2 linked regions of the Caballeronia sp. LZ062 genome follow. The protein of the gene in region 2 interacts with the protein of the main gene of each other region in a pairwise test. Links are inferred from orthologs where the notes say so. Each region holds a gene or a part of one and is shown on either strand. Other genes may lie near its edges. The genes, in order: P9239_RS17570 and ftsA.

Region 1 (6,446 bases), 2.4 Mb from region 2 along the record:
GCGACAACACGAGATTATTGCCCGGCGTCGCCTGCGTGCGCGACATCGTGCGAACCGGGCGGCCGCCCGCCGTCACTTCCACTTCCTCGAAGCCGGTCAGCCCGTGCAGTTCCGTCTCATAGCTCTGCTCGACGCCGATCTTGCCGACGTAATCCGTACCCTTGTAGTTGTTCGCATCGAGACGCGGGTCGTAGTGATCGGAGTTCTCGTCGTTCTGATCGCTTGCATCGTCGATGCGCTCCTGATCGCGCTGCGAAATGCGGCCGATATAGCCGATCACGTGCGCCGCCGTCGTGCCGAGCGGATACTGGCGGAACAGACGCGCGCGCACTTCGACGCCGGGAAAGCGGAAGCGTTGGGCGGTGAACTTGGCGACTTCTTCGTCGGTGAGACGCGTGCGGATGGGCAGGCTTTCGAAATTCTTCGAGTCCTCCAGCAGCTTCTTGAAACGCCGCCGGTCGCGCGAATCGATAGGGATGACTTCAGAGAGACTGTCGATGACTTCGTCGAGCGTGCCGTTGATCTTCGACGGCGTGATTTCGAGCGTGTAGGCGGAATAGTTCTTCGCCAGCACGATGCCGTTGCGGTCCGTGATGATGCCGCGGTTCGGCACGATGGGCGCCACGGAGATGCGGTTTTCGTTCGCCTGCAACGAGTACTTGCTGAAGTGCCAGACCTGCAGATAGAGAAAGCGCAGTCCGATCAGGCCGAAGCAGACGAACACGAACAGTCCCGCCGCCGCGACGCGCAGGCGGAACTTCGACAACTGTTGCTCGGTGTTCTTGATTTCGGTCATGCAGGTTTCGCGAGTGGTTCGCGCTTCTTTCGCGATTCAAGTGTAGTCGGCGCGCGGGCGATTTTTGGCCGCCGTGTCGCGCGCGGCGCTCAGATGGGGCGCGTGTCGTCGGGATCGGCTGCGCGCCGTTGCGGCATGAGGAGCAGGAAGCTCGCGACCGGCCAGAGCAGTGCCTCGATGAATCCGTTCGTGAGATAGCTCCAGCCGGGGAACGCCGCGCCGGTCATCAGACGGATGATGAACGGCACGAGATGCGCGCCGATCAGCAGCGGAGCGACGACGAACGTCTGCACCGGCAGCGACATCCACAGCACGCGCCGGTGAATGGTGATCGCGCCGTAGGACAACAGCGTGTACGCGAGCGCGTGCTCGCCGAGCAGGTTCGCGCTATGAACGTCCATCAAGAGCCCGAGCAGGAACGCGATGCCCATGCCGACCTTGCGCGGCTGCTGCACGTTCCAGAAAAGCAGCACGAGCGCGACAAAGTCCGGCACGCCGACGAGTCGGCCCCACGGCACGAGGTTCAGCAGGAACGCAGCGGCCAGGCTGAACGTGATGAAGTACGGATTGACCGGCTGAAGGATGTACTGCGGACGGTTCATCGCGCGGCTCCGGACGAAGCAGGTTTCGGCGCGTGCGCCTTCTTGCCCGATTTGGCCGATGCGCTCGATGCCGCTTTCGGCGCGGCTGCCTTCGCGGCGGGCGCCGACGCAGCCACAGCCGCCGACGCGCTTGCCGGCGCGGATGCGGCAACCGGCGCGCTCGCGCCCGCAGCCGCCTTCGGCGCAGACTTCTTCTTGCCCTTGTTTTCCTTCGCTTCCTTGGCCGCAGCGGCCGCTTCGACTTCGATCGGATTGGGCGGCACGTTGACGTTGTAGTGAAGCACGAGAAGTTGGCGCGCGCCGCGCACCGCCGCGACCGGCACGCAGACGACGCGTGCGAACGCCGTGTCCGCCTGCTTGTCGACGCGCAGCACCTCGGCGACCGCGAGCCCCGGCGGATACACGCCGTCGAGTCCGCTCGTCACGAGTTGGTCGCCGGCCTGCACGTCCGCGCTGATCGGCACGAAGCGCAAGTCGAGCGTATCGCCTTTCGGCGTGCCGTAGATGACGCTGCGCAGCCCCGTGCGCGCGATCTGCACCGGCACGGCCTGATCCTTGTCGGTCAGCAGCGTGACTTCGGATTGCAGCGGAAAGACGCGGGTGACTTGTCCGATCACGCCTTCTTCATCCACGACAGGCGCGCCGTCCTGAATGCCCTGCTGTGAGCCCTTGCCGATGACGACCTTCTGCGTGAACGGATCGCGCGTGTCGTACTGGATTTCGGCGGGCGTGGTCTGCGTGGTCGCGCGCGATTGCAGGTTCAGGAGCGCGCGCAGATGCGCGTTCTCGATGTTGAGTTGTGCAGCGTCGCCGGCCTTGATGGACAGTTCGAGGTTCTTGTCGGCGAGCTTGCGGTTCTCGCTGCGCAACGTCGCGCTTGTGACGGCGAGATCGGCTGCGCCCATGAAAATGTCGCGCGGAACGAGCGCCGCGCGCTGCAGCGGGTACAGCCCGGCGCCGAGCATGCCGCGCACGATTTCGAGTGTGTTGTAGCGGACGTCCGTGACCAGCAGCGCGATGGCCAGCACCACGAAGAAGATGAGGCGTGCGAGCGCCGAAGGGCCTTGCTTGAAGAGTGGCGGCGGACTGTATTCCATGGTCAGCGCCGAGGGCGTGAGCGGGTGGATGATGCTGCAGGCTGTTTCGCTTGTGGCGGGACCTGCCCTACGCTGTTTCGACAAAGGCCCGGACGGGTGCCGGGCCGTGCGCGCGTCGCGTTACGCGGCATGCTTTGGCGTGCGCTTCGGCGACGCGTCGATAGACGAACGCGAGACGCCGAAGCCGGCGATCACTCGTAAGAGAAGATGCTGCCGAGCTTGTCCATGCGCTCGAGCGCCATGCCCGAACCGCGCACTACGCAGGTCAGCGGATCTTCGGCGACGAGCACCGGCAGCCCGGTTTCTTCCGCGAGCAGGCGGTCGAGGTCGCGCAGGAGCGCGCCGCCGCCCGTCAGCATCATGCCGCGCTCGGCGATGTCCGCGCCGAGTTCCGGCGGCGTCTGTTCCAGCGCGATCTTCACGGACGAAACGATCTGGTTCAGCGGATCAGTGAGGGCTTCGAGGATTTCGTTGCTCGAAATCGTGAAGCTGCGCGGAATGCCTTCGGACAGGTTGCGGCCCTTGACTTCCATTTCCTTCACTTCCGAGCCGGGGAACGCCGAGCCAATTTCCTTCTTGATGGCTTCAGCGGTTTGTTCGCCGATCAGCATGCCGTAGTTGCGGCGGATGTAATTGACGATGGCTTCGTCGAACTTGTCGCCGCCCACGCGCACGGAACCTTTGTACACGATGCCGCCGAGCGAGATGACGCCGACTTCCGTGGTGCCGCCGCCGATGTCCACGACCATCGAACCCGTTGCTTCCGAGACCGGCAGGCCAGCGCCGATTGCGGCCGCCATGGGTTCTTCGATGAGATACACCTGCGATGCGCCCGCGCCGTGCGCCGCTTCCTTGATGGCGCGGCGCTCGACTTGAGTGGAGCCGCACGGCACGCAGATGATGATGCGCGGCGACGGCGAGAACATGCGGGATTCGTGTGCAGTCTTGATGAACTGCTTGATCATCTGTTCGGTGACGGTGAAGTCGGCGATCACGCCGTCCTTCATCGGCCGAATGGCTTCGATGTTGCCCGGCACCTTACCGAGCATTTGCTTCGCTTCCTTGCCGACAGCCTGAATGGTCTTCTTGCCGTTCGGGCCGCCTTCTTGACGGATGGAGACGACTGACGGCTCGTCGAGGACGATGCCCTTGCCGCGCATGTAGATCAGCGTGTTGGCGGTGCCGAGGTCAATCGCCAGGTCGTTGGAAAAATAGCTGCGCAAAAAGCCGAACATTCAAAAATCCTGTCTCGCTGGGTAGCCGTGCCTCGCTAAGAGCGCCGGGGACGGCAGCGGAAAAAATAACGGTTTGCCGGGACGGCGAAACGGGCCGCCGTGAATGCAAATCCGAGCAGAAATCTACCGCGGAATTGAACATGCCACGCAAACGTTTCTCGAGATGCATCGATTCAGGGAGAAAGCCGCTGACAGGTCGATCCGGATGTGGGTCGAACGTGTAATGATACCTTATAATTTGGGGGTTTCTATAGGAAAAGGACGGCACTTTTTGCCATCCTCGGCCCCGCTTCGACGGCTTTCCGCCAGGTTCGTAACTGACTGTTACAGCGAACCTTTTCGGCGTGGGAGTTGTTCATGTTTTTCTCCGGTGATCCCATGTCATTGACCCTGACCGACGTTAAACGCATTGCGCATCTCGCGCGGCTGGAACTGCCCGACCACGAGGCAGAACCGACGCTTGCGCGGCTCAACGACTTCTTCGGTCTCGTCGAGCAGATGCAGGCGGTCGACACCTCCGGCATCGAGCCGCTCGCGCATCCTATCGATGCCATCGAGGAGGTCGCGCTGCGACTGCGCGACGACGCTGTTTCTGAGCGGATCGAGCGCGAAGAGTTCCAGCGTTGCGCGCCGGCCGTGCAAGACGGGCTCTATCTCGTGCCGAAGGTGATCGAGTGAGCGTCGCGCATCGGCCCATTGGCCCATCGGAACAATGATCTCGCGCGTGGCGTGAAGCGCCGCGCTCATCAGGGAACTGCAATGCATCAGAAAAGCTTGACCGAACTGCGCGCCGCGCTCGACTCGAAGGCAATCTCCGCCGTCGAGCTGGCGCAGTCGTACCTGCAACGCATCGAAGCCGCGAAGGACCTAAACGCGTTCATCGGCGTGAATCCGGAACTGACGCTGGAACAGGCGAAAGCCGCCGACGCGCGCATCGCGCAGGGCAACGCCGGGCCGCTCGCCGGCCTGCCGATCGCGCACAAGGACGTGTTCGTCACGCGCGGCTGGGCGTCGACGGCCGGCTCCCACATGCTGGAGAACTACGCGAGCCCGTTCGATGCCACCGTCGTCGAGCGACTGAACCGCGCGGGCATGGTGTGTCTCGGCAAGACGAACATGGACGAGTTCGCCATGGGCTCGTCCAACGAGAACTCGTACTTCGGCGCAGTGAAGAACCCGTGGGACGTGAAGGCCGTGCCGGGCGGTTCATCCGGCGGTTCGGCGGCGGCTGTCGCCGCGCGCCTCGCGCCGGCCGCCACCGGCACCGACACGGGCGGCTCCATCCGCCAGCCCGCGTCGTTCACCGGTATCACCGGCATCAAGCCGACGTATGGGCGCGTGTCGCGTTACGGCATGATCGCGTTCGCGTCGTCGCTCGATCAGGGCGGCCCGATGGCGCAAACCGCCGCCGACTGCGCGCTGCTGCTGAACGCAATGGGCGGCTTCGACGACCGCGACTCCACGAGCCTGCAACGCGAGAACGAGGATTACACGCGCTATCTCGGCAAGAACTGGAGCGAAGATGCGGACAAGCCTTTGAAAGGCCTGCGCATCGGCATGCCGAAGGAGTACTTCGGCGCGGGCTTGGCCGACGACGTGCGCGCCGCTATCGACGCGGCGCTGAAGCAATACGAAGCGCTCGGCGCCACGCTCGTCGAAGTGTCGCTGCCGAAGACCGAGCTTTCGATTCCCGTGTACTACATCATCGCGCCGGCGGAGGCTTCGTCCAATCTGTCGCGCTTCGACGGCGTGCGCTACGGGCATCGCGCGGCGGAGTACAAGGACCTGCTCGACATGTACAAGAAGTCGCGCGCCGAAGGCTTCGGGCCGGAAGTGAAGCGCCGGATTCTGGTCGGCGCGTATGTGTTGTCGCACGGCTATTACGACGCGTACTACCTGCAGGCGCAGAAGATTCGCCGCATCATCGCGCGAGACTTTCAGGAAGCGTTCAGGCAGTGCGACGTGATCATGGGGCCGGTTGCGCCGTCGGTGGCGTGGAATCTCGGCGAGAAGACCGACGATCCCGTGCAGATGTACCTCGCCGACATCTACACGCTCTCCGTGAGCCTCGCGGGCCTGCCGGGCATGAGCGTGCCGTGCGGCTTCGGCGCGGGCGCGAATGCGAATCGTCCGGTCGGTCTGCAGATCGTCGGCAACTATTTCAACGAAGCCCGGATGCTCCAGGTCGCCGACGCGTTTCAGCGCGCGACCGACTGGCACCGCAAGGCACCATCGGCATCGGGAGTGTGAACATGCAGTGGGAAGTCGTCATCGGTCTGGAAACGCACGCGCAGCTTTCCACCGTCTCCAAGATTTTCTCGGGCGCGCCCACGCAATTCGGCGCGGCGCCGAACACGCAGGCAAGTCCCGTCGATCTCGCGCTGCCGGGCGTGCTGCCGGTCATGAACCGCGGCGCCGTCGAGCGCGCGATCCGCTTCGGGCTCGCCATCGGCGCGCACATCGCGCCGCGCAGCATCTTCGCGCGCAAGAACTACTTCTATCCGGACCTGCCGAAGGGCTATCAGATCAGCCAGTACGAGATTCCGGTCGTGCAGGGCGGACAGATCACCATCCACGTGCCCGCCAATGAAAAGGCCGGCAAGGAAGCATACGAAAAGACCGTCAATCTGACGCGCGCGCATCTCGAAGAAGACGCCGGCAAGTCGCTGCACGAAGACTTCGCGGGCATGACGGGCATCGACCTGAATCGCGCGGG
Region 2 (6,511 bases):
GCTGGCCGCGCGCTTGCGGCACATCGAGCCGCGTCTCTTGTCCGATCTCCAGCAGCGCGGCTGGGCGGTGAATTCGCTGAAAATCCGCGTGCGTCCGCAAGCGATGAAGGAAGCGCCGCCGCCGAAGCAAGCGCGCATGTCCGCGGCGGGCGCGTCCGCGCTGCACGACCTCGCCGAGACGCTCGCGCCTTCGCCGCTACGGGAAGCGCTCGCGCGCATGGCGGCGCGTCACCAGGGGCGCGGGCAAAAAAAATGAGCGGCGCTTTCGCTGCCGCTCACCTTTCCGTCCTGCTGTTTGCCGATGATCAGGCAAACGCCGTCTGCGTATCGAACGCGAAACCGCGCGGCGCTTTCTGCGTGTCCTCGAACGTGACGATTTCAAACGCCTCTTCGTTCGCGAGCAGTTCGCGCAGCAGCATGTTGTTCATCGCGTGACCACCCTTGTACGCGGTGTACGACGCGAGCAGCGGATGACCCACGACGTACAGATCGCCGATCGCGTCTAGCATCTTGTGCTTCACGAACTCGTCGTCGTAGCGCAGCCCGTCGTTGTTCAGGATGCGGTACTCGTCGAGCACGATGGCGTTGTCCATGCTGCCACCGCGCGCGAGACCCAGCTCGCGCATCATTTCCACTTCATGCGCGAAACCGAACGTGCGAGCGCGCGCAATCTCGCGCACATACGACGTGGTCGCGAAATCGACTTCCAGCGCCTGCCCGGTTTTATCGACGGCGGGATGGCGGAAATCGATGGTAAAGCTCAGTTTGAAGCCGAAATACGGTTCGAGACGCGCGAATTTATCGCCATCGCGCACTTCGACAGGCTTCTTCACCTTGATGAATTTCTTCGGCGCGTTCTGCTCTTCGATACCCGCCGACTGAATGAGAAACACGAACGAAGACGCGCTGCCGTCCATGATCGGAATTTCCTCGGCGGTCACATCGACGTACAGATTGTCGATGCCCAGGCCCGCGCACGCCGACATAAGGTGCTCGATAGTCGACACGCGCGCGCCGTCCTTCTGCAGCACGGACGCGAGCCGCGTATCGCCGATTGCCATGGCGGACGCGGGAATGTCGACCGGCTGCGGCAGGTCGATACGAGAAAACACGATGCCCGTTCCAACCGGTGCCGGGCGCAGCGTCAGATCGACCTTGCGGCCGGAATGAAGCCCGATTCCCACGGTTTTGACGACGGTCTTGATTGTTCGCTGCTTCAACATAATTTTTTTTTTCCGATAGCAATTCCCAATAAAGAGAATTAATCGTTCATTGAATTCTAATAGATCGAAGTATACTCCATTCGGAGTGAGCCGTCCCAAACGAAGTGGTATCAACTGTTTCCCCGTGTTACGCCGCGACGCAGGGACAGTCAAGTAGAACGGGCCGATGGCCGGAATGGAGGCATTTCCGGTCATCGGCCCCAAGTTGCCGCCGAATGCGAGGGCGTCTTCAAGCGTTGCGCAAAGACAACGCGACGCCGGTGCACTCAGCTCAACGTCGCCAGGATGCTGCGAGCGTCGCTGACTTCGAACTTTCCGGGCGCTTCGACAGCGAGCGTCTTGACCACGCCATTGTCGACCACCATCGCGTAACGCTGAGAACGGATTCCCATGCCACGCTCGGATAAATCCTGATCCAGTCCGAGTGCCTGAGTGAAACGCGCACTGCCGTCCGCCATCATCCTCACCTTGCCCGCGGCTTGGAGATCGCGTCCCCACGCGTTCATGACGAACGCGTCGTTGACGGAAACGCACCAGATTTCGTCGATGCCGGCGGCCCGGAATTCATCCGCCGCCTCGACATAACCCGGCACGTGTCTGGCGGAACACGTCGGCGTGAATGCGCCCGGCAATCCGAAGATCACCACGCGCTTGCCGGCCGTCCGCTCGCGCACCGCGAACCCGTTCGGTCCCACGGCACAGCCCTCGCTCGCCACTTCGATGAACTCGAAGAGACGCACATCAGGCAACGTTTCACCCACTTCGATCATGCTCGATCCTTCCCTCGTCAGTGCTCGAACATCCTTGCGATTACATCGTCCCGCAGTTCTTGCCTCGCATTCCTCGACGATTCAGGCTTCATTTGCTCGTCGGCAAATTCGTGGAGGTCGGCTGGCCACGGCCTGGCGTCTGATGCTGACGCGGCCTTGGACAGTCGCCCCACGCGAAACCTGCGTCGCCGGCTCACGCCGGGCGCGTGCCTGCGGTGGCTGCATTGCTCTTGCTAACTAGCGAGCAACGAGCACAGCGCGACTTCAGTCCGCTTGCTTGCGCAGGAACGCCGGGATGTCGTACGTATCGACGCCCTTTTCCTGCAATGCCTGCACGTGCGATGCCGCCGTTTCGCGCGACGAACGCCACACAGCCGGCGTGTCCAGCGAACCGTAATCCGTTGCCTGACCGTGCTGCGGCGCATACGTGTTGTGCGACGCGTGCGCGACCGGCTGATTGTCTGTGCCCGTGCGCAGGAGCGTCATCGGCGCTTGCTGCTGCTTCTTCGCCGCGCGGCCGAGGCCCGTTGCGACCACCGTCACGCGCAGGGCGTCGCCCATTGCGTCGTCGTACACCGCGCCAAAGATCACGGTTGCGTCGTCAGCGGCGTAGCTCTTGATGGTGTTCATCACTTCGCGCGTTTCGGAGAGACGCAGCGAACGGCTCGACGTGATGTTGACCAGCACGCCACGCGCACCCGACAGATCGACGCCTTCGAGCAGCGGGCTCGCCACCGCCTGTTCAGCCGCGAGACGCGCGCGATCGACGCCGGCGACGGTCGCCGTGCCCATCATCGCCTTGCCCTGCTCGCCCATCACGGTCTTCACGTCTTCGAAGTCGACGTTCACGAGACCATCGACGTTGATGATTTCCGCAATGCCCGCGACAGCGTTGTTCAGCACGTCATCTGCGCACTGGAAGCACTTGTCCATCTCGGCGTCGTCGCCCATCACCTCGAAGAGCTTGTCGTTCAACACGACGATCAGCGAATCGACGTGATCCTCCAGTTGCTGCGAGCCGGCTTCCGCCACGCGCATACGGCGGCCGCCTTCGAATTCGAACGGCTTGCTCACGACGCCGACCGTCAGAATGCCCATTTCCTTCGCGATCTGCGCGACCACGGGCGCAGCGCCCGTGCCCGTGCCGCCGCCCATGCCCGCGGTGATGAACACCATGTGCGCGCCGCGCAGTGCATCGGCGATACGCTCGCGCGCATCTTCAGCCGCTTCCTTGCCCTTCTCCGGCTTGGCGCCTGCGCCCAGGCCGGTCATGCCCAGCTGCAACACGTGCGGCGCGCGCGAACGTGCGAGCGCCTGTGCGTCGGTGTTCATCACGATGAAATCGACGCCCTGCACACCCCGGTTGATCATGTGCTGAACGGCATTGCCGCCCGCACCACCAACTCCGACCACCTTGATGATCGTTCCGTTGGTTTCCGTTTCCAGCATTTCGAAATCCATGTTGCCTCCGTCAAGAATGAAGATCGGCGTTATCCGGAGAGAGATCGGGCAACCTCTCGCCGCGCGCTAGCCGCCGGTACCGGCGCGAATTATATTCATTACTTAAATACGTTTGTTTCGTACTGCTCTGTTCCGCGCAAGCTTCAGAAGTTTCCGAGGAACCAGTCTTTCATTCGTGTGAGCACTTGCCCCATCGATCCGTTCTGCACTGCGACCTTGCGTCCGCGCATACGCTGCGAGCGTCCTTCGGCGAGCAGGCCCATGGCGGTCGAATAGCGCGGGTTGCGCACGACGTCCGCGAGACCGCCTGCGTACTCCGGCACGCCGATGCGCACCGGTTTCAGAAAGATGTCTTCGCCGAGTTCGACCATGCCGGGCATCATCGCCGCGCCGCCGGTCAGCACCACGCCGCTCGACAGCAGCTCTTCGTAGCCGGATTCGCGCACGACCTGCTGCACGAGCGAGAACAGCTCTTCGACGCGCGGCTCGACCACCGCGGCCAGCGCCTGACGCGACAGCGTGCGCGGACCGCGTTCGCCGAGACCCGGCACTTCGATCATCTCGTCGGGGTCCGCGAGCGCCTGCTTGGCGATGCCGTACGTCACCTTGATGTCTTCCGCGTCGGGCGTCGGCGTGCGCAGCGCCATCGCGACGTCGCTCGTGATCTGATCGCCCGCGATCGGAATCACCGCCGTATGACGAATCGCGCCTTCGCTGAAAATGGCGATGTCGGTGGTGCCGCCGCCGATATCGACGAGCACGACGCCCAGTTCCTTTTCGTCCTCGGTCAGCACCGCGAGCGACGACGCAAGCGGCTGCAGGATGAGGTCATTCACTTCGAGCCCGCAGCGGCGCACGCACTTCACGATGTTTTGCGCCGCGCTCACCGCGCCCGTGACGATATGCACCTTCACTTCGAGGCGAATGCCGCTCATGCCGATCGGCTCGCGCACGTCTTCCTGACCGTCGATGATGAATTCCTGCGTCAGGATGTGCAGCACCTGCTGATCGGTCGGAATGTTGATCGCCTTGGCCGTTTCGATCACGCGAGCGACGTCCGTCTGCGTGACTTCCTTGTCCTTGATCGCGACCATGCCGCTCGAATTGAAGCTGCGAATGTGGCTGCCCGCGATGCCGGTGAAGACGTTCGTGATCTTGCAGTCCGCCATCAGCTCGGCTTCTTCAAGCGCGCGCTGAATGGATTGCACCGTTGCCTCGATGTTGACCACGACGCCTTTCTTCAACCCCTTCGAGTCGCTCTGACCGAGTCCGATCACCTCGTAGTGGCCTTCGCCCTTCAGTTCGGCGACGATCGCGACCACCTTCGACGTTCCGATGTCGAGGGAAACCAGCAGGTCTTTGTAGTCTTTGCTCATAGCGTGCTCATGCCTGTGATGTCTGCTTACTTCTTGGCCTTGTCGGTGTCGTTGATGAAGCGCATGCCGGCGGCGCGTATCGCGAAGCCGTTGGGGTACCTCAAATCCGCATATTCGATCTCCTTGCCCCACCGCCCCGTCACCGATGCCCACGACGCGACGAAACGCTTGCAGCGGTCATACAGCGTGTCCTGATTGCGCTCGCGGCCCAGTTCGATCTGCGTGCCGTTCGAGAGCTTCACGGTCCACGCGAAACGCGGCGAGAGCGTGACTTCCTCCGGCTGCGCGTCGAGCGGCGCAAACCATTTCTGGAAGTCGCGATACCGCGCGACCACTTCCTTCGCCGTGCCGTCGGGACCGTCGAACGCGGGCAGATCGTCGTCGAGCTCACCCTGATTCGCGGTGAATAGCTCGCCGTCCACGCTCACCAGCTGGTCGCTGCCCCACGTGCCGAGCGGCTTGTACTCTTCCAGCGTCACCGCGATCGCGTTCGGCCACACGCGGCGCACGCTCGCTCGGCGCACCCACGGCATTTGTTCGAACGCGGTCCGCGCGGTGTCGAGATCGACGGTGAAGAAGTTGCCCTTCAGGTGTCCTACGACGCTCGCCCGCACCGTCGGCGAATTGATGTGCGAGGTGTCGCCGTCGATCTGAATCTCGCGCAGCCGGAACTCGGGACGCTGGATCGCATAGACGCCCGCCGCGCACAGCAGCATCAGCACGAGCATGGCGTGCAGCGCGCTGGCGGCAAGATTCATCTGGCGAACGTTGTTCCACATGTTTGCGCTTCGTCAGTTCTTGAGGGTGAGGGACAGCACCTTCACAACGAGGTCCTTGTAGCTGATGCCGACCGCACGCGCCGCTTTGGGCGGCAGCGAGTGATCCGTCATGCCCGGCGCCGTGTTCACTTCGAGGAAGTACGGGTTGCCGTCGGCGTCCAGCATGAAATCGGCGCGGCCCCAGTCCGTGCAGCCGAGCATGTCGAACGCGCGCTGCGTCAGTTGCTTCATGCGCGCTTCTTCAGCGTCCGTCAGGCCGCACGGAATCAGATACTTCGTGTCGTCGGCGACGTACTTCGCGTGATAGTCGTAGAACTCGCCCGCCGGAATGATCTTGATGACCGGCAGATCGAGATCGCCCGCGATGCAGCACGTGTACTCACCGCCGCCCTCGATGCTCTTCTCCACGATTACGATCTTGTCGAACTTGGCGGCTTCTTCCAGCGCCGGCGCAAGCCGTTCTGCGCTCTTCACTTTGATGACCGCGACGCTCGACCCTTCGCTCGCCGGCTTAACGAAAAGCGGCAGCCCCAGCTTCGCGATGATCTCCTGCGCGCGCTCGGCATAGTCGTCGCCGCGATAGACGGTTTCGAACGGCGGCGTCGGAATGCCGGTCTGCTGCCACACGAGCTTGGTGCGCAGCTTGTCCATGCCGAGCGCCGAGCCGAGCACGCCGCTGCCCGTATAGCGAATGCCGTAGAAGTCCAGCGCGCCTTGCAACTGGCCGTTCTCGCCATAGCCGCCGTGCAGCGCGATGAACGCGCGCTCGAAGCCTTCCGCCTTCAGATCCGACAGCGGGCGCTCGGCGGGATCGAACGGATGCGCGTCGACGCCCGCGTCGCGCAGCCCTTCCAGCACGAGGCGGCCCGAATTGAGCGAGACTTCGCGCTCGGCGGAATTCC

What was found.
Region 1: the proteins of ftsA (region 2) and P9239_RS17570 interact in binary tests that used the Escherichia coli proteins (3 or more experiments, as listed by UniProt). The link is inferred for Caballeronia sp. LZ062 from one-to-one orthologs.

The regions. Positions count from the first base shown.
Region 1 is NZ_JARTWB010000002.1:2,458,605-2,465,050, reverse strand. The notes cover bases 1,709-4,490. They hold P9239_RS17570 (rod shape-determining protein), read right to left. Parts: upstream 3,731-4,490; coding sequence 2,687-3,730; downstream 1,709-2,686. Other genes in these bases: gatA (Asp-tRNA(Asn)/Glu-tRNA(Gln) amidotransferase subunit GatA), read left to right, coding at 4,490-4,490; gatC (Asp-tRNA(Asn)/Glu-tRNA(Gln) amidotransferase subunit GatC), read left to right, coding at 4,109-4,408; mreC (rod shape-determining protein MreC), read right to left, coding at 1,709-2,495. Also shown: mrdA (penicillin-binding protein 2), read right to left, coding at 1-796; rod shape-determining protein MreD, read right to left, coding at 886-1,398; more of mreC, read right to left, coding at 1,395-1,708; more of gatA, read left to right, coding at 4,491-5,980; Asp-tRNA(Asn)/Glu-tRNA(Gln) amidotransferase subunit GatB, read left to right, coding at 5,983-6,446. UniProt on the Escherichia coli protein: Forms membrane-associated dynamic filaments that are essential for cell shape determination. Acts by regulating cell wall synthesis and cell elongation, and thus cell shape.
Region 2 is NZ_JARTWB010000002.1:104,971-111,481, reverse strand. Bases 2,715-5,561 are described here. They hold ftsA (cell division protein FtsA), read right to left. Parts: upstream 4,831-5,561; coding sequence 3,598-4,830; downstream 2,715-3,597. Other genes in these bases: P9239_RS06535 (cell division protein FtsQ/DivIB), read right to left, coding at 4,857-5,561; ftsZ (cell division protein FtsZ), read right to left, coding at 2,715-3,454. Outside these bases: P9239_RS06560 (DUF721 domain-containing protein), read left to right, coding at 1-256; lpxC (UDP-3-O-acyl-N-acetylglucosamine deacetylase), read right to left, coding at 306-1,223; P9239_RS06550 (peroxiredoxin), read right to left, coding at 1,490-1,993; more of ftsZ, read right to left, coding at 2,258-2,714; more of P9239_RS06535, read right to left, coding at 5,562-5,609; P9239_RS06530 (D-alanine--D-alanine ligase), read right to left, coding at 5,622-6,511. UniProt on the Escherichia coli protein: Essential cell division protein that assists in the assembly of the Z ring. May serve as the principal membrane anchor for the Z ring.